2 regions of the Psychromicrobium lacuslunae genome follow, and region 2 is predicted to be linked to the other one. Evidence: predicted binding sites of a transcription regulator. Region 2 holds the regulator's gene; the other holds the start of a gene.
What was found. The regulator Rex, encoded in region 2, represses fermentation and respiration genes when NADH is low (regulators of the CRP and FNR family bind a similar motif). The targets are predictions, from matches to a motif close to CTTGTGAANNNNTTCACAAG.
Positions count from the first base shown of each region.

Region 1: UM93_RS17305 (ALF repeat-containing protein) is a predicted target of Rex. The motif match lies at 3,927-3,946, and genes of this name have one in related genera.

Region 1 covers NZ_CP011005.1:3,119,523-3,133,955, forward strand. Annotated here, with positions in the region: gene UM93_RS14785 (hypothetical protein) at 1-301, opposite strand, end outside; gene UM93_RS17305 (ALF repeat-containing protein) at 317-3,913, opposite strand; gene UM93_RS17310 (hypothetical protein) at 4,466-4,909, shown strand; gene UM93_RS17315 (AbfB domain-containing protein) at 4,944-6,683, shown strand; gene UM93_RS14805 (DUF6640 family protein) at 6,769-7,242, opposite strand; gene UM93_RS14810 (hypothetical protein) at 7,394-7,612, shown strand; gene UM93_RS14815 (hypothetical protein) at 7,609-8,643, shown strand; gene UM93_RS14820 (NAD(P)H-dependent flavin oxidoreductase) at 8,698-9,687, opposite strand; gene UM93_RS14825 (3-hydroxyacyl-CoA dehydrogenase NAD-binding domain-containing protein) at 9,697-11,862, opposite strand; gene UM93_RS14830 (acetyl-CoA C-acetyltransferase) at 11,899-13,107, opposite strand; gene UM93_RS14835 (acyl-CoA dehydrogenase family protein) at 13,143-14,294, opposite strand.
Region 2 covers NZ_CP011005.1:2,353,719-2,368,151, forward strand. Annotated here, with positions in the region: gene UM93_RS11090 (ABC transporter ATP-binding protein) at 1-532, shown strand, start outside; gene UM93_RS11095 (ABC transporter permease) at 529-1,299, shown strand; gene ccsB (c-type cytochrome biogenesis protein CcsB) at 1,402-2,478, opposite strand; gene resB (cytochrome c biogenesis protein ResB) at 2,478-4,163, opposite strand; gene UM93_RS11110 (cytochrome c biogenesis CcdA family protein) at 4,174-4,926, opposite strand; gene UM93_RS11115 (TlpA family protein disulfide reductase) at 4,952-5,557, opposite strand; gene UM93_RS11120 (histidine phosphatase family protein) at 5,630-6,292, opposite strand; gene UM93_RS11125 (YceI family protein) at 6,419-6,970, shown strand; gene UM93_RS17175 (hypothetical protein) at 7,094-7,903, shown strand; gene UM93_RS11135 (DUF6264 family protein) at 8,002-8,685, shown strand; gene UM93_RS11140 (redox-sensing transcriptional repressor Rex) at 8,753-9,424, opposite strand; gene UM93_RS11145 (glutaredoxin family protein) at 9,510-9,800, opposite strand; gene UM93_RS11150 (HAD family hydrolase) at 9,872-10,684, shown strand; gene UM93_RS17485 (30S ribosomal protein bS22) at 10,778-10,876, opposite strand; gene UM93_RS11155 (helix-turn-helix domain-containing protein) at 10,962-11,174, opposite strand; gene UM93_RS11160 (FadR/GntR family transcriptional regulator) at 11,329-12,018, opposite strand; gene UM93_RS11165 (alpha-hydroxy acid oxidase) at 12,098-13,336, shown strand; gene UM93_RS11170 (ArsR/SmtB family transcription factor) at 13,435-13,869, opposite strand; gene UM93_RS11175 (acetoin utilization protein AcuC) at 13,968-14,433, opposite strand, start outside.

The sequences.
Region 1 (14,433 bases), 770 kb from region 2:
AATACTTCGCCAGCATCTCCACTGCGCTGAATGGATTGGTGCCGAGGGCGCTGTTGCTCACCCAAGCGATCCAATCACCTTTGGTAGCAATGAGTAGTTCTCGGGAACGCGGCCCCGACTCCAAGGGTCCTAATGAACTTTCCCAAGAACTCAGCGCGCCATCGACCTCAGAGAGTTCGACCTGACGTTCCAAACGGATGCGCCAAGATACCAAAGTATCGACGACGACCTCCAATGGAGCTTTGAGAAAACCGATCGCATCGGTGATCGGAGCATAAACCTCATTGCCGAGCGTCTTCATAACATCATCACCGGACTAGCCTATGCCTTCCCAGACAAACACCCAGCTGTTCGGATCGTTATCGTGTAGCCTTTGTTGATGCTTCGGTCCCCGTGGAGAACCGGGCGCTTCAAACTCTTCGTAGTATTGCTTGCCGTTGAAGGTGTACTGCAAGTCAGGACGATTAATACCGGTACGAACCCCGTGGCTTAGCTGCTGCTGATCGACTCGAATGTCTTCAATACCTAGGGATTTGAGGTAAGCAATACGATCCTGGACGAACTGATTCTGTATTGGATTGCGACTTACTGGACGGTCTGTGCTCAACAGATCTGGTGCCTTTGGATTGACCTTAGTGTCTTGGGGTAATTTCTTCGTGATATTCGCTGGATCTGCGGCCTGGGCAATGCTGTCAGGATGCGCATTGACTGAGGGTAACGGGCAGCTGGCTGCCACTCGCATTGCCGAGGCCGCTGAGAAACCGGTCTTACACGGGATGGGCTTCAGGTTACCCGCGGGGACAGCTTCTTCGGCGTGTTTGGTAATGAATCTGATTGCGTCATTGAACTTGTCAATGCGTTCCATGACCTTCGGAATCTTGGCAATCAAACCGGCAATGGCACCCACTGCTTTACCTAATTTGCCCCACGGAATGAACCCGACAGCGGCCCAGAGACAGGCAGAGATGTCACCTTTGAGGCAATTGAGGATGTCGTTGATACCAAGCACGTCGAGCAGCGCGGAGCCAACTTCTTGGAGGATGATCTGGGTGATGTCGCCACCATTTACCGTGGCTTTGGCATCTTTGAGTTTTTGTAGCTCCTCAGGCCCGCCGGTAGCGAGCGCGGTGGCTTCCTCGTCAGAGGTCATACCTGGCTTGCCGAGCCCACTTTTCAACGCGGCGCGACGAGCCTCCTCCTCTTCCTGCTGTTTTTTGGCAGCAATTGCGGAGGTAGCGGTCGCAGCCGCTGCAGCTTCCTTTGCATCCTTACCAGCCTGAGTAGCAGAGGCCGCCGCCTGTGAGGCGGCCACCGAAGCTGCGGCTGCGGCTCCCTGAGCTCGAGCAGCTGAGTTATTCGCATTTGATGCCTCGATCGCCGCAGATTGAGCATCGGCGCGAGCCTGATTTGCGGCCGTGCGTGCGGTCTGTGCCGATTGTGCAGCTTGGTCCGCTGACTGCTGCGCTTGAGCGGCATAGCCAACAGCAAGGTCGGCTGATTTCTTAGCGTCGGCCGCGTAGGCCTTCGCCTGGTCGGCAGCTTTTTGAGCATCCGCAGCAGCCTTGTTGGCAATCGCCGCCACTTGGGCGGCAAGTGCTGCATTCTTGCGCGCCATTGCAGCGTCGGCCTTTGCCTTTGCCACGAGTACTTCTATTGAAGCGTTGTAGGAGGCGGTTTCTTGGTCTCGTTTGGTCGCTTCAGGACGTCCAACAGTCAAGAACTTGTGGATATAGGAGTCTGGACCGCTAAGGGCTACTTCAGCGGCAACTTTCAGTTCGGGCGTCGCTGTTGCGGTGATGTCAAAGATCGTGGCCCGCTCATCTGCGAGCGTCGCAACAGCCAGTTCTTGCTCAAAGAAGACCCGAAGAGCAGCAGTGGTCTGAGCCCGAATCGCTGTCTCAGCGGCCTTCTTTACCGCGTAACCGCCCTTTTCCGTGTATTGATAAGCCAAGGCGGTATCGTCGGCCTGCGTGATTTTCCACCGGCCCTCCGTGAGGAAGTCGTGTATTGCAGCGGCCCCCTGGTAGAGAACTGCCTCTGCTGGAGCTCGGAGCTTCTCCGGACCGTTCTCTGCCAGCTCGAGGGCTTGATCCCACTCATCCTGTTCTAAGGCATTGTTGTAGCCATCAACGATGAATGCCTTGAGTGTCTCTGGATCACCAATAATCGCCTGTTGCGCTCCGGCTTGCTGCCAAGGGCCGCCAATCTCCAGTACACCGAAGACGGCTGCCTTCACCTCAGGCAGCCGAACATTGAGATCTGCGCCCGGAGCGGTCAGCTGAGAGATCAAGGTCTTAGTTGTGGCCGCCGCAGCTGTTGCCTGCGCTTGAGCGTCATCCTTACTCTTCTTCTGCGCGTCGGCAAGTTGTTTATCTTCACGGGCATTGGCCAACAGGTATTCACGTTCGGCGGCCAGTCTTTCCTGATCTGCCTTACGGGCCTGGGTTTGCACCAGAGCGGCTTTATCCGCAGCGGCAGTGGCAGCATCGGCGGCTGTTTTAGCTGCAGCCGCGTACTGCTTTGACTTGGTTGCCGCGGTAGCGGCATCGACGGCATGCCCCGCTGCATCGTCGGCAGCGTTGGCAGCGGCATTCGCGTGGGTAACAGCTGCCCGGGCCGCGATTCCAGCAATATCAGCCTGCTGGGCAGCTTGGTTTGCCAACGAATCAACAGTTGCCGATGCCTGAGTAGCTCGGTTGGCAGCGGCATTCGCTCGAGCTGCCGCCGCATTCGCCTCAGCTGCTTCCGACGCCGAGACACCGGATTGCTGTGCGGCTTCTGCGGCCGCTGCCGCGGCTGCAGCAGAGTCTTGGCCTGCGCCAGCTGCCGCGCTGGATGCTGCCTTGGAGGCATTCGTAGCAATAATCGCCTGGTTAGCGGCGTCGCTTGCCTTCTGTGCTCCAGCTGCGGCAGTTCGTGCATTAGTGGCTGCGGTCCTCGCCGCTTGCGCTTTGGCAGCATTGGTGGCCGCGTCGGCGGCGGCGTTCTGAGCGTTCGCCGCCGCTTCTTCGGTGCGCGCCGCTGCGGCTGCCGCGTTGGCCGCTGCTGCCGCAGCCTGGGAAAGTGCTTGACGCGCTTCTTGAGCTGCGCTGACGGCTAGTTGAGCGGCTTTCGCTGCCTGGTTGGCCAGCGATGCGGCTCGAGATGCTGCTGCCCCGGCGATTTTCGCCGAACCGGCTGCTGCCTTTGCTTCTGCCGCTGCCTGCTGAGCAGATTTTTTAGCTAGCTGAGCAGCTTTTACCGCCTGGTCAGAGGCGAGTTGAGCTTTCTTGGTGGAAGCAATGGCGTAGCTAGAGGCACTTTTCGCTTGATTTGCCAGTTGGGTAACTGTTGCAGTCTCGGCATCGCGAGCGGCTGCCACGAACTGGCCGTAGCGCAGGAAGTCGTCAATGGCTTCGGGGTTGCTCGACTTTAACGCCTCTGCTGCCGCAGCCGAGACGTTGGGAGTGGCTTCGGTGAGGCCGTAGACTGCCGCGATCTTGTCGTTCTTTTCGATGTTGGCCTTGCCAGTAGCAATGAAATTCTGAACCGCAATATCTCCGGAGGCCAGGGCGGTTTCGGCTGCTTTCTTCACCATCGGACTGCCGTCCTGGGTGGCATCGAAAGTGGCAGCACGGTCATCCAACAGCCAGGCGGCCTGCCAGCCTGTGGTCACGAATTTCTGCAGCGCCTGCCAAGTACCATCATTAATGGCTGCTTCTGCCGCGGTTCGGGTGGCGTATCGACCCACCAGCGATAGTTGCAAGGCGGTTGTTCGATAATCCTGCTGCAAGGCAACATATTGGCCTGTGCTAATGAAGTCTTGGAGCCCAGCATCATCGGCTAGTAGCGCCGCTTTGGCCGCCAACTTGGTGGTCGGGCCACCTTTTTTCCACAGTTCAAGGACCCCTGCCTTGTCGGTCGCAGGTTGCACCGCTGTGATTCCCGTTGTGACCGCATTCGGTAGCGCCTGGGCAGGTGGCGCAGTAATACCGGAAAGGCCCGGAATGAGTCCGGCGACGAGAGCGAAGGCAAGTAATATTCCTAAGCCTATTCGGCCCGTAGCGGGAGCAAAACGCTGGATGAGACGGAGGCAGTGAGGCACTGTGATGGTCCGATCTAGTGGGCAGAATTTTCCGCCGTCGGGGGACTGAGGTAGATGTTGCGGCTGGCAACGTAAGTAAGTCTCACACGTCAAAATGACCCTTCACAGCAAAACCATTGGAAGTTTTTCTGGAAGTCATTGGAAGTTTTCTAGTTGGCCCAATATTCGTCGAAAACCTTCATTGGCGGCTGCTAGGCTCGTGGCACGCAACCGCCAATCATCACTGGTTGCACCTCTTCCACCACCAACGACAGCGATGCTGCCTGCCATTCGAGGGGAATGTGCATGACTATAGACACACCGAAGCGATCTAGATCTAGAACGTTGAAAATTGCCTGTTGGGGTTTCTCTGCAGTCGCCGTACTTACTGGTGCGGGCCTGATGGCTCCTCAAGCCATTGCAGCTGATTCCGATGAGCCTGGCTACACCGTGGAGCCAATCGGTACGCCGCTCGAACCGACCTACACCGTAGAGAATTACATCCACCCCAATGCTGATCTGATTGCGGCCGAGTCCAACATCCTCTTGAAAGAGGGCGATGGCAATATTTCGCTAACTACTTGCGATCAGAACCAGAGAAACCAGATCCGAGTTAGTTCTTATATCAGTGGGGAGGGGATTTGCTTCAAGACCGCCGGCACTCAGGGCTGGCTCAAGATGGAAATCCCCGGCTCTACCGGAGTAATTGCGGGCGACAAAGCGATCAAGGTCTACACCGTGAAGGGCGACGGTCCAAGGGTCGAGACAAATGTTGCGGCGAACGGACTAAAGACTTTCAACGGCAGCCAAGGCGACGTCACACTCTTTGAGATCCGCCTCAGCTAAACCGTCCCCGACTCAACTTGTAGAAAGAATTCAGATGTTTAAATCATTCAAAGGTCATCGAGGCCGGGTAGCGGGAATCATTGCCGTCGCGGCAGTAACTGTTGCTGGCCTTGGTGCCATCCCGGCGTCTGCGCTGTCCAGCGATGTCGTGCCGCCCGACACCGAAAATCTCAACGTAGCCAAGGTCGTCACCGGCTACGGAAGCTGTACCGGTGTGCTGATCGATTCCTCCTGGGTCGCTACGGTGAGTAGCTGCTTCGTCAAGAACCCGGCCGACTACGCCAGCGACCCGGCGCTCGTCGTCGGTAAGCCAGCGCTGCCAGCAAAAGCTCTCTTTGGATCCGAAGCAACCTGGCGGGAGAACGCCGGTAATCCGATTTCATGGGTGGTGCCTTATAAAGGCGCTGATGGCCGGGATCTTATTCTGGCTAAACTGACCACGCCCGCTTTCAACTTCACTCCGATGAAACTGGGCAGCACTGCTCCGGTGGCGGGGGATAAGTTGGATTTCATCGGTTGGGGCAGGACCAAAGACCAGTGGGTGCCTAAAGAAGTGCACAAGGCATCCTTCAACGTTGACGCCGTCAACGCCAAAGAAGTGACTGTCACCGGCTTCAATCCGAGTGATGCCAGCTTGTGCCTGGGCGATTCTGGTGCGCCGGGAATCCGGGTCACACCCGAGGGTCAAGAATTGGTCGCGCTCAACTCGCGCTCCTGGCAGAAGACCTGCATCGGCTCCACCCAGACCAAGGATGGAGCTTTTGCCACCCGGGTCGACGATGCTGCAGCTCGCGACTGGATTCAGCAGACCATCTCCGGTGGACAGAAGCTTCCCGGGGTGTCGGATGGCTCAATCATCCAACTGAAGAACAACGGTATTACCAATACTTGCCTCGGACTTCCGATTTTCTCCCAGACTGCTGAAACTGTGCAGCAGTCCGTCACCTGCGCTGTCAGCACCCGTGAGCTTTGGGAGGTTTCAATAACAGGTGCAGGTAACTACAATTTCAAGCAGGAGTACGCCAAACAGTGTCTTTCCGTTGCTGGAAGCAGTTCATTGGAATTCTCTGCGATCACCCAGGCGGTCTGTGATCCGCAAAATAAGTTCCAGGACTGGAAGGCGGTTCCCGCTGGTGGCGGCCAGTTCGTCCTTCAGAACGTTGGTTCGGGGCTCTATATTGATGCAAACGGGATAACTCAAGGCGTCGAGGAAAAATTGGCACAGCGTGTGCTGTCCAACCGGGCCAAGCAGCAGTGGACAGCGGTTGTGGTAAACCAAGCCAACTACCACTTGGTCGAGCCCAATAATTTCATCTCTATCCAGGCGACTCTCGAAGGCTCCAAGGGTGCGTCGGTACGCAACTCAAACGGGTTGGGGTATCTCGCTGTAGTTACTGCAAGCTCGCCACTTGCGCTCCGCCAAGAAGCGAGCTGGAAGATTGTTCCAGGTCTCGCGGATTCAAAGTGTTACAGCTTTGAGGCGGTCAACCTGCCGGGCCAGTATCTATACGCGAATGCTTCCACTGCCAAGGTCGGTGTCACCGCTAATCCGAAAGCAGATCTGGCTACTTGGTGTGCGCGATTGGGTAAGAATGGGGCGGACTCGCACCAGCTTCAGTGGTACGCGAATGCGACTCGGATGCTTCGCCATAACTCTGGGGTACTTTATGCAGGGCAAAACGGTGGCTCAATCAGCGGCGCTGATTCCTCCGACAAATACAACGAGATGACCTCGTGGACTATCGGCGGCAAATGGGCAACCCCCACGCCGTAAAGCGTTAGCTGCGGGCTAATACGGAAATGCTCGTGGGACAGACAGAAATGCCTGTCCTACGAGCATTTCTGGCTGAGGCAAGCACTCAGTCGCTTGAATTTCCTTGTACTCTTCGCAACCCTCGGCGCTCGCTTCGATAGGCCACCAGATTGAGCGCCAGGATGCCGCCAAAAATTGCCCATTGCGGGGCCTTATTGCTGGCGGGTTTATCGTCGATGGCGTCGAGCATCTTTGAACCCGGGTAGAGCACTGCCGAAGCTTGAGTTAGCCAGTACAACGAGGCGAAGGTTGTTGCTGCGTCTAAACGATTTCGGGTGAATTCGCCGCGTTTCCACAGCGCTACTAGGGCGCTGGCACCGAGTGCGGCACCCATACTCATGGTCTGGCCGTTGTGGAACTTCGCGTGTGGAGTCCACTTCGGGTTGAAGACGTGGCTGTGGTTGAAATCGGCTAAATAGGGCGAAACCATGGTGAAGACCGAAGTAGCGGTCATCAGCACTTTGCCGAAGCCTGGGCCGTGCACGGCCTTGGTGCGCGATGATGCCGGAGTGAGTTTCATAGCAGCTCCTTAGAGTTTAAGTGAACCAGCAATAGCCATAACTACTTCAGAATCAAGAAAATTCCGTTGAGAAACCCCAACCCTCCTGCGCAATGGCAAAGTGGCTCTTTGGCCATTTGAGCCAAAAAGGCCAAAAGACTGGAATGTTCTTATGGTTTGCACAACCAGCAACCTTACGATTGGCCAGTTGAAGGACTCGCTCTCCACTGCGATTAATTCGGCTAGCTACGGGCAGGAGCGTGTCGGCATTACCAAGCCCGGCAAGCTCGATTCCGGTATCCGTCGCGGTCACTCCAGCGGCCCAGTGGAGTTGGGATGCTGGTCTGCTGGATATTCGTTGTCGGTTGAGCGTGCCATCATGGTGGTGTGAGCCCAGAACAGGATTTGAAGTCTCTAGCTATCGATGCACTGCGTTACCAACCCACTGAAAACGAGATTGAGGATAGCCGGTACCCGCCGTCGTATCCGACTCCGTCCGGAATCGTGCCCTTTGAGCAACAGACCAGGGCAGTGCTGCAGGAGAGAGTAGAACAACCGGACGATAATCCGATGATATTTTCGCCGGGTTCTGGCGGACTCGGCGCACGGTTTGCGAGCATGGCCCATCTGGTTCTGAACCGTAACGGGCCGTTTGGCCTTGATGATGCTGTCTGTGTGCTGATTGGCGGTGGCGTCTTCAGCGTCGAGGAGGCCCACGAAATTGTCGAGGCATCCCGTCCGCACAGTGCTTTGTACGCGAGGAATCTTCAAGCCTCGATCGTTAGCCGGCGCATTGCTGAGGACGACCTTGAGGCTGCAGCCAGCGAGCTCGGTCATCCTGATATTGCCGGTTTTGAGTGGTCCGGGTGGCGCTGCATCGGTCGGTACCATGCCGACCGTGGGGATACCAAGGCGTTCTTCGCTATCTGGAAAAACTTCAAAGCGGGTCAGCAAAAACATTCCATGCCGTGGCTCAAGCAGTACCTAGTGAGCGGTGTCGCTGCTCACCAGGGCTGGGAAGCAGCGGTCAAAGTTACCGCTGATAAGCGCATCGGTGAAGCTTTTCTCTGTTATGCCTTCACGCCGTTGATTGAGGCTGGCGACGTCGATCAACTGCTCGAACTCTTCCGTGATGATCCCCTCGCCAATCAAGTACCAGAACTGATCCAGCTTCGTGTTCTCACGGAGGCCATCAGGAAAGCTGTCGGCATCCCGCCAGTCGCGGATCATTCCCGCTTTCTCGAGATCTTTGAAAGAATCAAAGCCATCGACCCAAGCATCTCTAAAACTGTCATGCGCGAACGCGATAACCTTCTCTACACACTCGGCCTATCCGCCGTTAGCCCTGACGCAGTCGCCCAGATTCGCAAGACCATCCGCACGCCATGGCTTCGCGCCGACCTGATGAAGCCAAAGGGGTAGACCTGCTCCACAGCCGTCCAGCAGAACCCCTTGGTGAGTACTAACTAACGCCGGTTAGCTAAACAACCTCAGGCGTTCGGTGAGTACCGTCTGAGCCTCCACGACGATGCGCCGGACTAACTCTCCGGCGTCGGGGATGTCGCGGATCAGTCCTTGCACTAAGCCGACAGACCAGATTCCAGCCTCGAGGTCGCCGTTTTCGAAGACCTTTCGTCCCCGGGCACCCGCCACCAAGGGCTGCACATCGGGGAACTGTCCACCAGCGGACAGGATCTCCACGACTTGATCGCTAATTGAATTTTTTGCCACCCGGGCGGTATTCCGCAAGCTGCGGAAGATCAAATTAGTATCGAGTTCGCTCGCCGCCACTATTCGTTCCTTGACGGTCTGCGAGATTGGCGATTCGGTGGTGCACATAAATCGAGTACCCATATTTACGCCGTCCGCACCGAGCGTTAACGCCGCAGCTAAGCCACGCCCGTCCGCAAAACCGCCGGAGGCGATAAACGGAATGCTCAAGGCGTCCGCAGCGGCGGGAATCAGCACCAAGCCCGGCACATCGTCCTCACCCGGGTGCCCGGCGCATTCGAAGCCGTCAATCGATACCGCAGTGACGCCGAGTTTCTCGGCGCGGAGCGCGTGCCGGACGCTGGTGCACTTGTGGATCACCTTGATACCAGCAGCCGCAAAAGTCGGCATATGGGGCTCCGGGCTGGAGCCGGCGGTCTCCACGATTTTCACCCCGGAATCCACGATCACTTGGCGATACTCATCGTAGGGTGGTGGGCTGATCGAGGGCAGGATAGTGAGGTTGACGCCGAACGGCTTGTCGGTGAGAGTCCGGGCGCGAGCTATTTCTGCGGCCAGATCGGCGGGTGTCGGCTGGGTCAGAGCGGTGATCATGCCGAGGCCGCCGGCTTCCGAGACGGCCGCGGCCAGCTCGGCTCGGCCCACCCACATCATGCCGCCCTGCACCACTGGATACTCGATGCCGAGAGCCTCGGTGAAGCGATTACGCAGTCGAGGTTTAGTTAGTGGCTCCATGCTTCGCTCCTATTCGTAGATTTCGCCTGATTGGGCTCGGGCCACTAGTGACGCCGGAGGTTCGAACCGTTCGCCGTAACTGACTGCCAGCTCCCGTGCCCGGTCAACGAAGCCGGTCAAACCACCCTGGTACTGATTGACATATTGCAGCACGCCGCCGGTCCAGACCGGGAAGCCGATGCCGTAGATCGAGCCGATATTGGCGTCTTGAACGCTGGTGAGTACGCCGTTGTCCAGGCAGTCGATGGCGTCCAAAGCTTCCGCGAACAGCATCCGCTCTTGCAGGTCCTTGAGCGGCAGTTCCCGTTTTCCCGAACCATACTTGTCCCGAAGACCTGGCCAGAGCGCCGTTCGCCGACCATTTTCGTCGTAGTCGTAGAAGCCCTTGCCCTCGCGACGTCCGATCCGACCGGCGTCGTCCACCATCCAGTCGATCACCGCTTCGGAAGGGTGCTCGACCCAGCTCTTGCCTTCGGCTTCTTCAGCCTGACGGGTTTCTACTCGGATCTTTTGGGTCAGCGAAAGCGTGAGTTCATCGAGGAGCTGTAGGGCACCGGCGGGGTAGCCGGCCTGCAAGGCGGCCTGCTCAATGCTCGCCGGCTCCACTCCTTCACCCACCGCAGCGACGGCCTCAGCGATGAACTTACCGATCACCCGGGAGGTGAAGAAACCGCGGGAGTCATTGACCACGATCGGGGTTTTACGAATTTGCAGCACATAGTCGAAAACTTTTGCCAGTACTTCGTCGCTAGTTTTCTCACCACGGACGATTTCCACCAGTGGCATCTTGTCGACGGGGGAGAAGAAGTGAATGCCGATGAAGTCGCTCTGTCGCTTGACCCCCTCGGCGAGGGTGCTGATGGGCAGCGTGGAGGTGTTTGAGCCGAGCACGGCATCGGGTTGCACCACGTCCTGAATTTCCTGGAAGACGCCCTGTTTCACCGGTACCGATTCGAACACCGCTTCAATCACGAAGTCGACTCCGGCGAAGGCCGAGGCCTCGGCGGCCGGAGTGATCCGGGCTAGCAGTGCCGCTGACTTTTCGGCAGTGGTTTTGCCACCCGCCAACGCCTTTTCCTCGAGCGCCTGAGCGTAGCCTTTGCCCTTCTCAGCGGCTTCAAGGCTGACGTCTTTGAGTACCACCTCAATGCCTGCTTTAGCCGAAACGTAGGCAATTGCGGCACCCATCATGCCAGCGCCCAACACGCCGAGTTTTTGCACCGTGTGTTTCGGGAAACCCTGGGGGCGGCTGCCGCCGGAATTAATGTGTTGCAGATCGAAGAACAGCGCCTTGATCATGTTTTTGGCGACTTGGTCAATGGTCAGGCTAACCAGGTAGCGAGTCTCCACTAATAGCGCCGTATCGATGTCGACGTAGGCGCCTTCCACCGCTGCGGCCAGCGCGGCCCGTGGTGCCGGTAGCGGTGCGCCCTTGAGCTGCTTGCGTAAGGTCGAAGAAAACGCGGGTAGCGCCGAGGCGAGTGCCGGACTGGTCGGTGCACCGCCGGGGATCTTGAAGCCTTTCAAGTCCCAGGGTTGGGCGGCATCGGGGTGGGCCGAAATCCAGGCCCGCGCTGCGGGTTCTAGTGCCTCGACGTCGTCCACTATCTCGTCCACCAGGCCGAGCTCCAAGGCTTGGCTGGGGCTGAATCGGGTGGCCGGCAGAATCACTTCGGTGAGCGCTTTCTGTAAGCCGAGCATCCGCACCGTGCGGGTGATTCCGCCGCCGCCCGGTAGCAAGCCGAGGCTGACCTCGGGCAGCCCGATCTGGCTGCCGCGCACGTCAGCGGCAATTCGGTGATGCGCGGAGAGCGCGACCTCGTAGCCGCCGCCCAGGGCGGTGCCGTTGAGCGCTGCGACCACTGGCCGACCAAGCGTCTCCAGGCGTCGGAAATCCTGTTTGACCTCATTGACGTATTGGGTCTGTTCGGTGACGTGCTCAGGGTCGGCGGCGCGCAGCCGATTCAGATCTCCGCCAGCGAAGAAGCTCTTCTTGGCCGAGGCCAGGATTACTCCGGTGACGGAATCGAGCTCTGCTTCTAAACGGTTCACCGCCTCGTGGAGACCCTGCTTATAGGCGTCATTCATGGTGTTCACCGCGCTGTCGGGATCATCAAAGGTAATCGTCACGATGCCGTCCTCGGCACGTGAATAACGGACTGCTGATTCAGTCATGCTTGCCTCCAAGAAGGTCAAAGTAGTGGGTGGGCGTCAGAGACGTTCGATGATGGTGGCGATGCCCATTCCGGCACCGACGCAGAGGGTAGCCAGGCCGCGCTTGAGATCGCGACGCTCCAACTCGTCAAGCAAGGTGCCGAGGATCATCCCGCCGGTAGCGCCAAGCGGATGGCCGAGTGCGATAGCACCGCCGTTGACATTGACTTTCTCATCCGGAATGTTGAGGTCTTTCTGCCATTTCATCACCACGGCGGCGAAGGCCTCGTTAAGTTCGAAGAGGTCGATGTCTGCCACTTCTAAACCGGCTCTCTTAAGAGCTTTTTGAGTGGCAGGAGTGGGGCCGGTGAGCATAATGGTCGGTTCTGAACCGGTTACCGCGGTCGAGACAATCCGGGCCCGTGGGGTCAGGCCGAACCGCTCACCGATCTCGGCGCTACCTATCACCAGCAGCGAGGCGCCATCGACGATGCCGGAAGAGTTGCCTGGGCCATGGACGTGATTGATTCGCTCAAGCTGATGGTATTTCTGCAGAGCAACCGCGTCGAAACCGGCCTGTTCGCCGAGTTTTGCGAAGGAGGCCGGCAGCTTGCCGAGGCTCTCCACGCTAGAGCCGGGGCGGCGATGCTCGTCGGTATCCAAGAGCGTGACGCCGTTGAAATCTTTAACCGGTACAATCGAGCGCTCAAACCGCCCTTCTTGCCAAGCCTGCTCGGCTCGGGCCTGGGAGCGCGCGGCAAAGGCGTCGACGTCTTCGCGGCTAAAGCCCTCCAGGGTGGCAATTAAGTCTGCACCGATGCCCTGTGGCACAAAATAGGCATCATAGGCGGTCGTCGGGTCCTGGGCGTAGGGGCCACCGTCCGAGCCAATCGGCACCCTGGACATCGATTCGACGCCACCCGCTAAGACCAAATCCTCGAAGCCGGAGGCGACTTTCTGGGCGGCTAGGTTGACCGCTTCCAAGCCCGAGGCGCAGAAGCGGTTGATCTGCACACCTGCCACCGTCTCCGGCAGTTCGGCGACCAAGGCTGCGGTGCGGGCAATGTCGCCGCCCTGCTCGCCAACCGGGGAGACCACGCCGAGAACAATATCGTCGATGGCTTGCGGGTCGAGCCCAGGATTGCGAGCTTCTAGTGCCTTGATCAGCCCAACTACCAGGTCAACCGGCTTGGTGCCGTGCAGCGCACCGCCTTTATTCTTACCTCGAGGGGTGCGAACGGCGTCGTAAATGTATGCCTCTGGCATGGTCTGCCTTCCTATTTTTCGCAACTGCTAGATATTTACAGGCCGAGATCCCGGCCGACAATTTCTTTCATGATCTCCGTGGTGCCGCCATAGATAGTGGTAATTCTGGCATCCAGATAGTCCTGCGCGATCCGGTATTCGAGCATGTAGCCGTAACCACCGTGCAGCTGTAAACAACGATTCACGGTATTGACGAGTTGCTCGGTGGTCCACCATTTGGCCGCGGCGGCATCGACGGCGCTGAGCTTTCCCGCGGTGTGCTGAGTAATGCATTCGTCGATATAGGCGCGGCTGGCCTGAACTGCGGTGTGCATCTCCACCAGTTCGAAGCGAGTGTTCTGGAAGGAGCCGATGGACTTACCAAAGGCCTGGCGTTCCTTCACATAGGTAATTGTTCGTTCCAAGATGCCCTCGCTGGCGGCCACCCCGGCAGCGGCGATCGATAGGCGTTCCTGTGGCAGATTCTTCATCAGACCGAGGAAGCCGGCACCTTCAGCGCCGAGCAAATTAGCTGCCGGAACCCGGACGTTATCGAAAATGAGTTCGCTGGTGTCTTGGGCGTGCAGGCCGATCTTTTCTAGGTTCTTACCGCGGAAAAACCCCTCGCTGCTCCCTTCGATCACCAACAGGCTGAGGCCCTTGTGCGGATCATCTGAGGTACGTACTGCGGTCACCACTAAATCCGCGTTCTGGCCGTTGGAGATGAAGATTTTTGAGCCATTGACGATGTAGTCATCGCCGTCGCGCACAGCTTTTGTCCGGATTCCGGCCAGGTCGCTGCCGGTGCCGGGTTCGGTCATTGCGACGGCGGTGATCAGCTCGCCACGAGCGATCCCGGGCAGCCATCTGGACTTCTGCTCGTCATTGGTGAGATCGAGGAAATATGGAATCACAATGTCGTTCGAGAGCGCTATCCCCGCCATCCCATCCGAGACCGGGTGCCTGGCCAGTTCCTCACCCATCACGGCGTTAAAGCGGAAGTCATCCGAACCGCCACCGCCGAACTCCTCCGGAATGCTGAAGCCCAGAATTCCGGCCTCGGCCGCTGCGGTGAATAGCCAGCGGTCCACCTTCCCCTCTTGCTGCCAACGCTCGACGTTGGGGCGCGCATACTCTTCAACGAAGGCGCGGACTATTTCGCGGAACTGCTCGTGTTCTTCCTGGTAGAGCTTCCGTGACAACACCATTTATCTCTCCCGATCTTCATTGACCTCTTGGGCTCGAACTGTTCGCTCACTTGCTGTAAGTTAATTAACATTCACATTAGTACCAATACCGTTCGTGGGACAACAGCTGGCCTGGATGAATCTAGATTGATGGCTTTTT
Region 2 (14,433 bases):
CGGCCGGGAGAATCTGGTGATGGTGGCCAAGCTGCGGCACCTGAAGAATCCCGGGCAGGTGGCCGACGACTTACTCGCCCGCTTCAGCCTCACCGAAGCGGGCAGCCGGAAAGTGGGCACCTATTCAGGTGGCATGCGTCGCAGGCTCGATATCGCGATGAGCCTGATCGGCCAGCCCAAGGTGATCTTCCTCGATGAACCAACCACTGGCCTCGACCCCGAAGCCCGTCTTGAGGTCTGGCAGATCGTCAAAGACCTGGCGACCTCCGGCACCACGGTATTGCTCACCACTCAATATTTGGACGAGGCAGAGCAGCTCGCCGATCGGATCGCGATTTTGCACCAGGGCGTGATCATTGCCAACGGCACGCTAGCCGAACTCAAGCGGTTATTGCCACCCGCGGAGGTGGAGTACGTCGAGAAACAACCGACCTTGGAGGACATCTTCCTCGCCCTGATCGGCACCGATGGCAGTGCAGATCCGGCCACGGAAAACTCAGGCGCGGGTACCTCAGGAAAGGACAAGTCATGAATAAGCACTTCTTCTCAGACACCGGCGTTTTGCTTGGCCGCTCCCTGAAGCACATCAGCCGCAGCATGGACACCATCATCACCACAGCGATCACCCCGATCGCACTGATGCTGCTCTTCGTTTATGTCTTCGGCGGCGCACTCAAAAACAGCATTGCTGATACCGAGAACTATGTGAACTACCTGTTGCCGGGAATCTTGCTGATCGCAATTGCCTCAGGCATCGCATACACCGCGGTGCGGATGTTCACCGATACTCAGAGCGGTATCTTCGAACGTTTCCAGTCGATGCCGATCGCCCGCTCCTCGGTGCTCTGGGCTCACGTGTTGACCTCGCTGGTAGCGAACGCCATTACCCTGGTGATCATTGTCGGGGTCGCGCTGCTGATGGGCTTCCGCACCGGTGCCAGCCCACTCGCTTGGCTTGGCGTGATTGGCATCCTGGCCTTGTTCACCCTGGCTTTGACCTGGATCGCGGTGATCGCTGGGCTGTCCGCAAGCTCGATGGACGGGGCAACCGGATTCTCCTACCCGCTGATCTTCCTACCGTTCATCTCCTCGGCCTTCGTGCCGACCGAGAGCATGCCGGGTCCGGTCCGCTGGTTCGCCGAGAATCAGCCGGTCACTTCTATCGTGAACACCATCCAGAACCTGTTCGCCGAACGGCCGGTTGGCAGCGATATTTGGATTGCACTGGCCTGGTGCGTCGGCATCCTGGTGGTGGCCTATATCTTCGCGATGGTTGCCTACCGCCGCAAGATCAGCTAGCCCTTAAAGCAATAACACGACTGTTCGCGGTAGCCCAAGGTGATGATTGGGTTACCGCGAACAGTCGTGTTGGAAGTAGTGCTAACCGGTAGCAGCTCAGGATTAGCTGGGCGAGACACCGCCGTAGGAATGCAAGCCGCTGAAGAAGATATTAACCGCGGTGAAGTTGAAGACCACGCAGGCATAGCCAACAATTGATAGCCAGGCGGCACGGGTGCCGGTCCATCCGCGAGTGGCCCGGGCGTGCAGGTAGCCCGCGTAAACCACCCAGATCACGAAGGTCCAGACTTCCTTGGTGTCCCAACCCCAGTACCTGCCCCAGGCTTTCTCGGCCCACATTGCACCGAAGATCAGCGTCAGGGTCCAGCCCACGAAGGCAATCGCATTAAGCCGGTAGGAGAGGTTCTCCAGGCTCAGCGCGGAGGGGGCGAGTCGCATGAATGGCAACCGATCGGTGAGGCCCTCAGCCAGCTGGTTTTCCCGACGAGTCTGCACCAGCTGCAAGACGCTCATGGCGAAGGTCAGCGTGAACAGCGCCGCGGAAAGCACCGCGATGGAGACGTGAATGACCAACCAATAACTCTGCAAGGCGGGGACGAGATGGCCAACCGGAACCCAGAAAGCGCTCGAAGCGGCGAAGAGCATCACCAGAACCAGCCCGACCACGAAGGTGCCCAGAAAGCGCAGGTCACGCCGGGTCAACACGATCAAGAAAACAGCCGCCACCAGAAATCCGCCGGTGGTGCAGAATTCGTACATATTGCCCCACGGCACCCGGCCCGCAGCCAGTCCACGCATCAACACACCGGCGCCACAAATCAGGGTGGCCAAGAGGGTCAGCGCGACAGCGGCCCGCGCGGCCACTCGACGTTCGGAGCCGTACTTCATTGACTCGTCGGCGATCATTGGGGACCTCTCACCGGAGCGGCTGCTTGGCCGTTCCGCTAGGTCCAAGGTGCTGCCGTTCACCGAGGCGGCGGTCGCAGCCGCTGCTGCAGGCTGCCGCTCAGCGGTTTTCATCAACTGAGCTTGCTGTGACTGCGCTTCAATTGCTCGGGTGGTGCGGCTGGAGACCACCAGGTCCCAGGTAAAAGCGCAGAAGGCAACGGCATAGGTCACGCCAGCTAGCAGAATGAAGAGCGCACTGTATTCGCCTAGCTGTTCGTTGATCTCTGGCATTAGCTTTCCTTCACTTTCGTATCCGTTTCTTTCGGATCACTCTTCTGATTGTCCGCCACCTCGAGGGCTTTAGCCAGTTGCTCTCGCAGCAAGCTGGCTTCCCGGTTCAAGCGGTAATCCTCGCCCCGGGCCAGCAGTCCGTACTCCAGCAGCACCCGGCCATCGGGATGCTCACCAGCGCGCACCCAAATCCGACGGCGCGAGAGGAACAGCGAGCCCACCAACCCAAGCAGGGCGGTACCGGCAAAAATCAAGACATAGACCTGGGCCGGATTGTGTCGGATTTCCAAACCGGCGTATCGAGTCAATCCGTCAAAGGTGATGGTGCCCTTACCGTTGGGCAGTTTATAGCTCGGTTTCTTGCTGTCCAGGGTGATTCCACCTGCCGGCAAGTTCCGTTCATTGAGCGGCGTTAGTTTGGAAACGTCAAGAAGGAACACGTTCTGCGGCTTACCGCCGTCAAGACCCAAATTTCCGTAGTACGAATTCAACAGCACCGTCGGGTTCCCGGGATCCGGATCGAGCGAGTAATCGAGCCCGCTGGCGTCCTTGGCTCCGGTAGGTAGGAAGATGCCCTGGAAGCCGAGCTGGTCCGGACCGGCGTCCGGAACCTTGATCACCAGGCGCGAACTGTAGGCCGGGTCTGGCACACCGCCGATCACCCAATCAGAAAAAGCCACCTTGCCATTGCCGTCCTTCACGGTGAAGTGCGGGGCATAGCCATTGCCAAGCAGGTAGACATCGGTGCCGCCAATGCTCAACGGTTCATTGACCTTGAGTTCCTTTTGCACCGGAGCGGCATCTGGAGAATCCTTGACGGTCAGCTTGGCGCTGAAGTCCAAGGGCTGCACTTTTTTGGCGTTGGCGTTTCGATCAAACTCGATCTTGAATTCATCAAGGGTCAACGAATACGGCTGTAACCAATCCGAGTTGAAGTTAGTGCCGGGGCTGAAGGAGTCATAGCCAATCAGGGTGTTCACAAAACTATCCCCGGTGACCAAAACCCGTTGACCGGAATAGCCGAAGAGGCCGCCCAGGGCTACCCCAACGAGCACCCCGATCAGCGAAACGTGGAAGAGTAGATTGCCAACTTCCTTGAGGAAGCCGCGCTCCGCACCAACGCTCGGCCGGTCTCCAGTAAGGCGTAAATCGACTCGGTACCCTCGGCGTTTTAGCACCGCAGCGGCTTGCTCGATTGTCTGGTCCGCACTCGCTGCGCGGGCCGCCGAAACCTGCAGCGTGCCGTATTCAGCAAGTCTGGAGAGTCTACGGGGCGTACGTGGGGGCGGCGTGCGCATCGCCTTATAGTGCTGTTTGGCCCGCGGCAGTACGCAACCAATCAATGACACGAAAAGCAAGACGTAAATCGCCGAGAACCATGGTGAGGAGAAAACATCGAAAAGCTTGAACCAGTCCATCACCGGCCCGGTGACCGGATTGTCTTTGATGTACTGGGTCACCGCTGCCGGATTCTGGATGCGTTGCGGAAAAGTGGAACCGGGCACCGCTGCTACTGCCAGTAGTAATAACAAGAACAATGCGGTGCGCATCGAGGTTAGCTGGGTCCAGGCCCAACGCAGCATGCCTAGAAAACCGAGCCGGGGCAGTTCCGGCTCGGTCGGCAGCTTGGCCTTGGCCGGCTTCCCTTTGCTCAGTTTTGGCTTAGGCGTTGCTTTTTCGGTCATCGACAATTCCTCAAATCGGTAACTCCACCGCAAAAATCCAACCCTGTAACGTGCTGATCAAATAATTCCAGGCGCCGGTCACCATCAACAAACCAAGCACGATCAACAGACCACCGCCGATCCGCTGCAGCAACAATTTGTGTTTCTTGAAGAAGCTCAACGCCCGCATGCCGCGCTGAAACCCTAGCGCAATCAGCAGGAAGGGCAGGCCCAGGCCCAGGCAGTAGACGAAAGTCAGCAGAGCGCCCTTGGCCGCGCTGGTACCCCCAGAGAAGGACATCGCTTGCACCGCACTGAGGGTCGGTCCGATACAGGGCACCCAGCCCAGGCCGAAGGTCACACCAAGCACCGGCGCTCCCCACAACCCGGCCGGCGGCTTGCGATGAATCTTGGCTTCACCCTGCATAAAGGAAAACCCGCCCATGAAGACGATGCCCAGGATGATCACCACGACACCCATCAGCTGGGTAATCCACGATGAATTGATCGAAAGCCAAGCGCCAAGACTGCCAACCGCAGCGCCGAGTAAGACGAAGATCGCGGTGAAGCCGAGGACGAAAAGTGAGATACCCAAAACCATCCGGCCGCGGCGTTGCTTCGCGAGCTCCACCCCGGTCAGGCCGGTGACATAGCCCAAATAACCGGGGACTAGCGGCAGCACGCACGGCGAGAGGAAGGAGACCAGTCCGGCGAGCAACGCCACCGGCAGGGCTAGCAGCAGAGAGCCGTTCTGCACCGCCTCGGCGAAGGGGTTGTTTAGCACGTCGTTGAACTGTTCACTTCTGAGCCTAGTTCCCCTCGGCCAGTGCGCTACTAATCAAAGCCTTGAGAGTGGACTTGTCCGCTACCCCCAGGATTCGCGCCGCAACTCGGCCAGATTTATCGAGCACCAGGGTGGTCGGCACCGCGGAGGGAGGTACAAAGCTCGAGACGGCGAGTAAGACGGCTCCGTCTTTATCTTTGAAGCTTGGGTAAGTGGTCTTGAAGGTCCGGGCGAAAGCCTCAGCGTTGGCGACGTCGTCGCGGACGTTCACGCCGTAGAAGAGCACGCCTTTCGGCGTGAACTCCTTGTTCAGGGCCTCCAAGTCAGGAGCCTCCAAACGACACGGAGCGCAGGCCGCGTACCAGAAGTTGAGCACGGCGACTTTGCCGTCGAAGGTTTTGGTGTCCACCTTCTGACCATTCAGCAAGGTGCCGACGAAATTGACTTTCCCGCCGCGCTTATCGGCAGCATATTCCGTCACCGAACCGTCGCCGGCAATATAGTTCTTGCCGTCGCCTGCCTTTGCTTGATCGGCGAGCGGGTCAGGAGCAGCGCAACCGGTCAGCGCAAGAGCGGCGGTGGCCGCAATGGCTCCGGCCGCACCGAAAAGCGCACGTCGATCTAGCGTCATCTGTTCACCCACACTTCTACAGGTTGTCGAAATTCAATTGTCGCGCATTAGCTGGCTGGTCTCAAACCGCAGCTATGCCCCGGGGGTTGACGCCGCCCCGGGCAACAACGCCGCAGCCGGTTCGCTATAGCGCACCGAGCGCACTCGCTGCTGCTCAAACTCGATCGAAGTCACCGAGGCTAGCGAGCATTCTCGTCGCCGCGGATCGTGAAAGAGTCTGCGTCCCTGCAAGCTCAAATGCGTCACCCAGATCGGCAGTTGGTGGCTGACCAGGATGGCGTGCGCACCATCGCCCGCACGCTCAACGGCAATCACCCGGGCCGCCTCGACCGCAAGCCGCATTCGGTTCAGTTGCTCTTGATAGGGCTCCCCCCAGCTGGGGCGCAATGGATTGCGGAAATATCTCCAGTACCGAGGCTTGAGCAGCTCCGAGGAGCTCACTTTGAGCCCTTCAAACTGATTCTCCGCCTCGATCAACCGCGGATCGGTCTCAATGTTCAGGCCGAGCGCGCTTGCGCTGGGCTGGGCGGTCTCCTGAGCTCGGCTGAGTGGCGAAGCGGCCAGATAACCAAAAACCACGCCGGAATCGGCCATCTCACGAAAGTGCTCGGCCACCACAACGGCCATCGCCACGCCCCGATCGGAGAGATGAAACTCCGGCAGCCGACCGTAGAGCACACCCTCGGGATTGAAGACCTCGCCATGACGCACGAGGTGGACGGTGGCATTGGGCATACAGCCATTCTCTCAAACCAGATTAAGAAAGGTTAATCAGATCTGGAATAAAACATGCGTTTGCATGATTCTTATAGACGAACGGGGCAACCCGTCAACCTGTCGAATCACTATTTAGGAGTCATCATGAGCGTTGAAACCATCCCCACCGGCCTGACCGTCGGCACCTGGACCCTTGACAACTCACACAGCCAAATCGGCTTCACCGTCCGTCACGCCGGTATTTCGAAGGTGCGCGGAGAGTTCACCGAAGCTAGTGGCACCGCCGTGGTTGGCGAGGATTTGAACTCCTCATCGGTGCAGGCAACGATTAAAGCGGCTAGCTTTGATTCGGGCGATGCCAACCGCGACGGCCACGTGCGCGGCGAGGATTTCTTCGATGTCGAGCAGTTCCCGGAGCTGAGCTTCACTTCGACCGGAATCAGCGGCTCGGGCGAGACCTACCAGTTGACCGGCGATCTGACCATTCGCGGCATCACCAAGCCGGTCACTTTTGATACCGAGTTCAATGGCGTAGCTGTCGATCCCTTCGGCAACACGCGGGCCGGGTTCAGCGCCCAGACCGTGATCAGCCGCAAGGAATTCGGCCTGACCTGGAACGCCGCGCTGGAAGCTGGCGGCGTTTTGGTTGGCGATAAGGTCACCATCGGCATCGAGGCTGAATTCACCGCAGCTTAAGACCTCCTTCCAGGCCGCTTTACCGCGTCATCAAGCAGCACGATGCGGTAAAGCGGCCTTTTTGTGCAGTTTTGACACCTTCAGTTCCTATGCAAAAGGCCGGAACAGCAATACAGTGTTGGCATGAGTACACCCCCAGAGAACCCGAATCCAGGCCAGCCGGGCGAACAGCCCGTGCAGCCCCCCGCTGATCCATATCAGGCGCCTGGCTACCAGGCTCCTCAGGGGGTGCCACCCGAGCAACCAGCGGCACCCCAGCAGCCATATCAACAGCCCGGTTACCAACAGCCCGGTTACCAGGCTCCTCAGGGCGCGCCGCAACAACCTTACGGTCAGCAGCCGCCGCAGTATCCACAAGGTGGTCAGCAGCCGCCGCAGTATCAGCAACCTGGTCAGCCGCAGTATCAGCAACAAGACCAAGGGAACTTCCAGTTTCAGATGCCCACCGACGGACCGAAGTCTTTCGACGACGTCATGCCCAAGGGCGGCTTCTCAGGAATCTTCAATGTCGCCGGTCTGCCAAACCTGCTGAAGTGGTCCTACATCCTGTGGCTAATCACCGCCGGAGTTTGGCTGCTGACCACCGTTATCGGGTTTATCTTCAGCCTCACTCTGCTGGGCAGAGGAGATGACACCTTCCTTGGTGTTTCCTACAGCAACGGTTATTGGCGCGGCGAAGGCATCAAGGGAATTATCTTCTCGATCATCGCGCTCGTGGTAATCGCCGCAATTGTGGTTTGCGCAATGAAGCTCAAAGAAGGCTTGCAATGGCCAAGGCTGGCATTGAGCATCATTGCCGCCGTATCGATTATCTTGGCGATCTTCGGTGGAGGCGGCGTTGGCCTGATCGGCATCGTCGCCACTGTGCTGATGTGGCTTCCCGAGTCCACCGCCTGGTTGAACTCGCGCCGCGCCGCGCCGCCCGTGCAGTAAGCGACTCAGTAACTCAGAACTAACACGCAGGATGGCCGGGGTAGGGTTGAAAGACCTACCCCGGCCATTTTCATGGCCGCGAACGCACAAGGACAGCTATGAGTACTCCAGCCAGCGGCGAACCGCACAGCCCTGAGGAATCCGCGCAATCCGTCGAACCGCCGCGCCGCGGGCAGTTCCCGGAAATCGCCCCCGGGGTGCCCCGCTACGGACAGTACGCTCCGGCCGGTTACCAATCACCCTTCGAACAGGAACAGGCCAAACAAGCGGCAGCTCAGCAGCCGCAGAACGGGCCGGCCGGGACTACTCCCGCTCAGGCACCTCAACCGGGCACAAGTACTGCCGCTGGAGCCGCGCGCTCGGTGCCCCGGCAGATCACCAGCGCCTTCGCGCTCATCATGCTCGCTGGAGTGATTGCGCTGTTCAGCGCGATCAGCAGTATTTTTGTCGCTAACTCACCAGAGCTGCGCGCTGAGCTGATTAAGCAAATCAATGCCTATCCGCAACTGGCCGGCGCGGACCTCGATATTTCCGCGATCATCACCATGAGCATCGTGTTCGCCGTGGTGATTGGCTTTGCCAGCGTAGCCCTCTATCTGCTGATCGCCTTCAAAATCCGAGCCGGAAAGAACTGGGCCAGAATCCTCGGCACCGTTCTGGCGGCAATTTCATTGCTCTCGCTGATCAGCTTCAATCCGCTGGTGATCTTGCAGGTCGGTTTCGGCATCTTCGGCATGATCTATTGCTGGCTACCCGCAAATCGGGACTATTTCAAGGCTTAGAAAGACCACGCATGCGCTGCTGAAACCGTACTTTCAACCCGGTCAGCCCTCCGTCAGGTGTTCTCGCTCAGGCGCTTTCACTACCGGTTTCGGGCAACCGCTGTGCATGATAGGCCAAGATCTGCAACTCGGTCGCCATATCAACCTTGCGCAAATTGACGTACTCGGGAACCTGCAGCAACACCGGGGCAAAGCTCAGAATACTGTGAACACCGGCGGCAATCACTCGATCACAAATGTCTTGAGCCGCTTCAGCTGGCAAGGCTAGCACCACCATATTGGCTTTACTGCGCTCCAAAACACTCTCCAGCTGCGCAACGTCGCTCACCCGTAGCCAGCCGACCTCGTGGCCGATCACCAGCTGGTCCTGGTCCAGCAGGGCGACGACGTCGAAGCCTCGAGACTCAAAACCTGCATACCGCGCTAGGGCCCGCCCGAGGTTGCCGGCGCCAACGATCGCAACGCGCCATTCCTGAGTCAGGCCTAGCGCCGCGGTAATGCGACGACTCAGGAACTGAGCCTCATAGCCAACACCTCGGGTGCCATAGGAGCCAAGGTAGGAGAGATCCTTTCGAACATTCGAGGAGCTCACGCCCGAAGCTTCAGCGAGCTCTTCCGAGGAGACCCGCTCGGCGCCCTCGGCCAGCAATGCGTTCAGCGCCCGCAGATAAAGCGTCAAGCGGGCCACGGCAGCAGCTGGCAGCGCTCTGACCTTGGCCGCTAATTCCGGCGGAGGCAGGCTATCGGCATCATCCGCGGAGCCGATCGGAAACTGCTGTGTGGGCACTCCCTTACTTTAGGTCGTGCCGATGAACAATCCCAAGTCAGTCCGTTCCACCGGAGTCTCGACGAACCGCCAACAAGCGGCGCATTCGGACTGGATCTATTTTCCAGAAGTCACGCTGGATACCGTCGATCAGCAGCACCGGCACCTCCTCAGCGAATTGCACATACTCAGGAAGCAGGGCGCCGGAGCCATCGAATATTGATTGCTCGCTCAGACTCAGGCCGAATTCCAGGCAAACCTCACGCGCTATGTGCAGTGCATCACCGCAAAGATGGCAATCTGGCTTGATCAAAAGGGTTACCGGCTCCGGGCTATCCGACGAGGTCATTTGCCTACAGTACTTCAGAACAGCACGGCTTGGCTTAGGGAAAAAGCTTGAAAACTGGCTAAACTCGTAGCATGCCCGAAGTGAATAGCCAGCTAGCCGAGCCGCGCTCGGACGCTGACAGCCACCAAGGCGAAGCGGCGTTCTTCGACGTCGACAATACTCTGATGCGCGGCGCGAGTCTCTTCCATCTGGCTCGCAAGATGTACCAAAAGAAGGCCTTCACGCTGCGCCAAGCCCTCGGCTTTACCTGGAAACAGATGAAGTTCATTCTGCGCGGCGAGGATATGGATGATATTCATTCGGTGCAGAACTCCGCGCTGACCTTGGCCGCCGGAATACGGGCCGACTTCGTCGCCAATGTCGGCGAGGAAGTCTACGACGAGATGATTGCCTCAAAAATCTGGCCCGGCACCCGGGCCTTAGCCGAGCAACATCTTCGGGTAGGTCGCAAGGTCTGGCTGGTCACCGCGACCCCGATCGAGGTGGCGGAAGTGATTGCTTCCCGGCTGAAATTAACCGGTGCGCTGGGCACGGTGGGAGAAATCCAGGATGGCGTGTACACCGGCCGTCTGGTCGGCGATATTCTGCATGGCCCCGCCAAAGCGGTGGCGATCAAGGCACTCGCCGAGGCGCAAGGTATTGAGCTAGCGAATAGCTGGGCATACAGCGATTCCTATAATGACATTCCCTTGCTCACCTCGGTGGGGCATCCGGTGGCGATCAACCCCGACGCAAAACTGCGTCGCCATGCGCGAGACCACAACTGGCCGATTTATGACTTCCGCTCGGGCCGTCGCGCGGCGACCGCCGGTCTTCGGCTGGCTACCGTGGCCGGAGCGGTCTATGGCTTGTGGCGTGGTTTCAGCCGGATTCGGCAGCGCTGAGGTTAGCTGCGGCTGAGGCCGGAAGTTGCGCGAAAAGCGCATCGCTTAACGAAGAATGCCCGCCACCACAGGTGACGGGCCAGGCTCGAAGCCTTACTTCTTATTACGACGCTGGTGGCGGGTCTTACGAAGCAATTTACGGTGCTTCTTCTTTGCCATCCGCTTGCGGCGCTTTTTGATTACTGAACCCACAAAGTCCTCACAAACTTTTTTCCTGGCCAGAAGCCCGGAATTATCTACATATTGACCGATCTGGATCTTTAATAGGGTACAGCCTCTAGGCTGTCTCTGCCGAACTGCCCAGTCCGACCGTGCGCAAATGCTCGTTCACAGCGTCTTCTGGCACTCGATAAGACCGACCGAATTGCACGGCTGGCAACTCGCCGGAACGAATCATCCGATACACCGTCATCTTCGACACCCGCATCACATCCGCGACCTCGGCCACGGTTAGAAAACTCACATCGGAGAATGTGTTTCTCTCAGCCATCTCTGGAACCCTTCGCTCTTGAGTTGATCGCACAACCCACGACGGCAGGATTACCTGACCGCATCAAAGATACTCTAGATGCTGGAGTGACCAATGTGAAAGTGCTTTACCATAACTTTATACAGCCAATCCTCAGCAACACGCCACTTATTGATTATTTTTCTCGAAGACCCTCTTGGTAAAACCCCTCGATATGCTCAGCAATGCACGCCGCCGCGGCAGCTCGATCACCCTGCCGCAACAGCTCAAGGACATGCAGATGCTCCTGATGCAAGCGAGCCGAGGTGCGCCGCCAATCCGGCAGCAAAGCAACAATACTGCTGGTGTACTGCCTAATTGATTCGCGCAGCGAGAGCATCATGGCGCTAACCACCACATTGCCGGCCGATTCGGCGAGCGCTAGGTGAAACCTGATATCAAGGGTCAGGAATTCTTCAGTTTGTGGAGTAGCCAAAGCCTGCATTTCCTCAAGCAATCGAGCTGCCTCGATCAGCGCCTGCGATTGAAGCTGACTATGCTGGCACGCCCAAGTCTCGAAAAGCAGCCTGGTTTGCACAATATCAGCAACCGGCAGGTGGGAACTGGCTACATGGAAGCGCAGGGCAGAACCTAGTGCACTGGCCGGCTGAGCAATGATAATGGTTCCCGAACCTGGCCCGGAGCCGACCGCAGCACGCACCACACCCATCGCATCTAACACCGCAATGGCCTCTCGGATCGAAGCCCTGGAGAGATTGAACTGCTCGGCGAGCGCCCGCTCACTCGGCAACCGCTGCCCAATTCGCAGCGCACCTTGAGAGAGCTGCTGTTCGATCCAGGCCAGCACCGGTTGATGAGATTTCACTTTCACAGTGTATGTGGTCAGACCACATAGGTTACTCTTGTTCTGTGGTCAGACCACAGAACATCCGAGGAGGAGCCTGATGACTACCCCACCGGCGCTACGCCGCAGACTGCCCGACCTTGCCTCACTATCGGAACTCATGAAGTTCAGTGCGCCGCGCTTTGGCACCGATGCGCGACTGGCTAAAGCATCGACCATCTGGGATCTACGAGATATCGCTAAACGGCGCACCCCAACTGCGGCCTTCGACTACACCGATGGCGCAGCGGAGGCTGAGGTGACCATCAATCGTGCCAGGCAAGCATTTCGGGCGCTGGAGTTCAGGCCCGACGTACTTCGTGATGTCAGCGAGGTCGATCTGAGCACCACTATTCTGGGCGGCAATTCAAGCCTGCCGGTCGGCATTGCGCCGACCGGTTTTTCCCGACTAATGCAGTCAGAAGGTGAATATGCCGGCAGTGCAGCCGCTGCGAAGGCGGGTATCCCCTTCACCCTATCGACCCTCGGCACCGCATCCGCTGAACAGGTCGCCAGCCACTGCCCGGAAGGACGCCGCTGGTTCCAGCTTTATGCAACCGCCGATCAGGGCAAGAACCTCGAGCTAGTGCAGCGCGCCCAGGAGCATGGTTTTGACACCATTATGCTGACCGTGGACACGGCGGTCGGCGGCATGCGACTGCGGGATACGCGCAATGGCATGACCATCCCTCCTCAGCTGACCGTGAAGACAATTCTCGACGCTTCTTACCGGCCGGCCTGGTGGTTCAATTTCCTCTCCCGAGCGCCTCTCGAATTCGCCTCGCTCAGCAGCTTCGAGGGAACCGTATCCGAGCTACTCAGCAAAACCTTCAATCAGGGCCTCAACTATGACGATCTGGATTGGCTGCGAAATAACTGGTCCGGAAAGCTTCTGGTCAAAGGGATCCAGACGGTGGCCGACGCGGAGCGTGCGGTAGCCCATGGTGCCGACGGCGTGGTGCTGTCGAACCACGGCGGTCGACAGTTGGATCGCGCCCCGCTACCGTTCCATTTGGTCCCCAAGGTGCGCGCGGCCCTCGGCGAGCAGCCGACAATTGTGATGGACACCGGCATTATGAGCGGTGGCGACATTATTGCCGCTATTGCCAGCGGGGCGGATTTCACCCTAATTGGCCGGGCCTATCTCTATGGTCTGATGGCTGGCGGCCAGCGCGGAGTGGAGCGCAGCATTGAGATTCTGCGCTCGGAAATGTTGCGCACTATGAAGCTGCTCGGCGTCACCCGATTGAGCGAACTGACCCCGGAGCACGTGAACCAAAGAGCCGACCGCTTTGAATAGCCGCCGGCCTGGGTCAGTGAGGGTGTCAACGGTAGCGTCTCCGGCGAATGCGGCTATGCCTAATGCTTGTGACTAATGTCTATGCCTAATGACTGTGCCTAGTCTTTGCGACGACCGAACTTCGGTAAGTTCGCCAATAAGTCGGCGGCCTTGGTAGCAGCGCGACCGACGCTGCGGCCAATCTGCTGTGGCATCGAGTCGGCATCTGCGTCGATTTCCGTTGCCGCGACGGGGTCGGAGCTAGCTGTTGCCTCGTCAGCCGAACCACTCGAGCCCAGGCCGAAGGCATCAAGCCAGTTCACCACGAGGTGTAGTGGAGCCGTCTCGAGCTGGTAGTAGCGACGCTGTCCCTCGGCCCGCATGCTGACTAATCCGGCTTCTCTAAGTACTCGAAGATGCTTTGACACAGTGGGCTGGCTAGCACCAAGTTGCTCGACCAGCTCACCCACTGCCTTCTGACCTGAGCGGAGGGCCAGTAGGATATCGCGGCGGGTTTGCTCGGCCAGCACGGCAAAGACGTCTTCGTTCACCATAGAACTACCCTAGCGATATATAACCGAAAAGGCATTAAGGATGCCTACCCCACGCTACCGCCGAGTCTGAAGAACGAGGAGTGGGAGGCGGTGGGGACTCAGTCGAACCAGGGGTCAAGGCCGTAGAGCGGGAAGACTTCCTTGCGAGTGGCCATAATGGCCCGATCCACGGCATCGGCGGGGTTGTAGCCCACTTCCCAGGATCGCCACCAGAGGTCGACGTCGTCAGTCATCAGTCGGGGCGCCTCAACGCCGAAACTCGCCTGCACTCGCTCACGCCAGGCCACGGGGGTTTCGGTGCGCAGCGGGACGGGCTTGCCGGCGACAATGGCGATCAGATGAGTCCACACCCGCGGTACGACATTGACAATGCTGTACCCACCGCCACCCACCGCGAGCCAGCGTCCCTCGCAAAGTTCATTGGCAAGCGCAGAAAGGCTCAATGCGGCCTCGCGTTGCGCATCAACACTAGTGTTCAGATGGGTCAGCGGGTCGTCACGATGAGAATCACAGCCATGCTGCGAAACAATGATCTCCGGCTCGAAGGCTCGCACTATTTGCGGC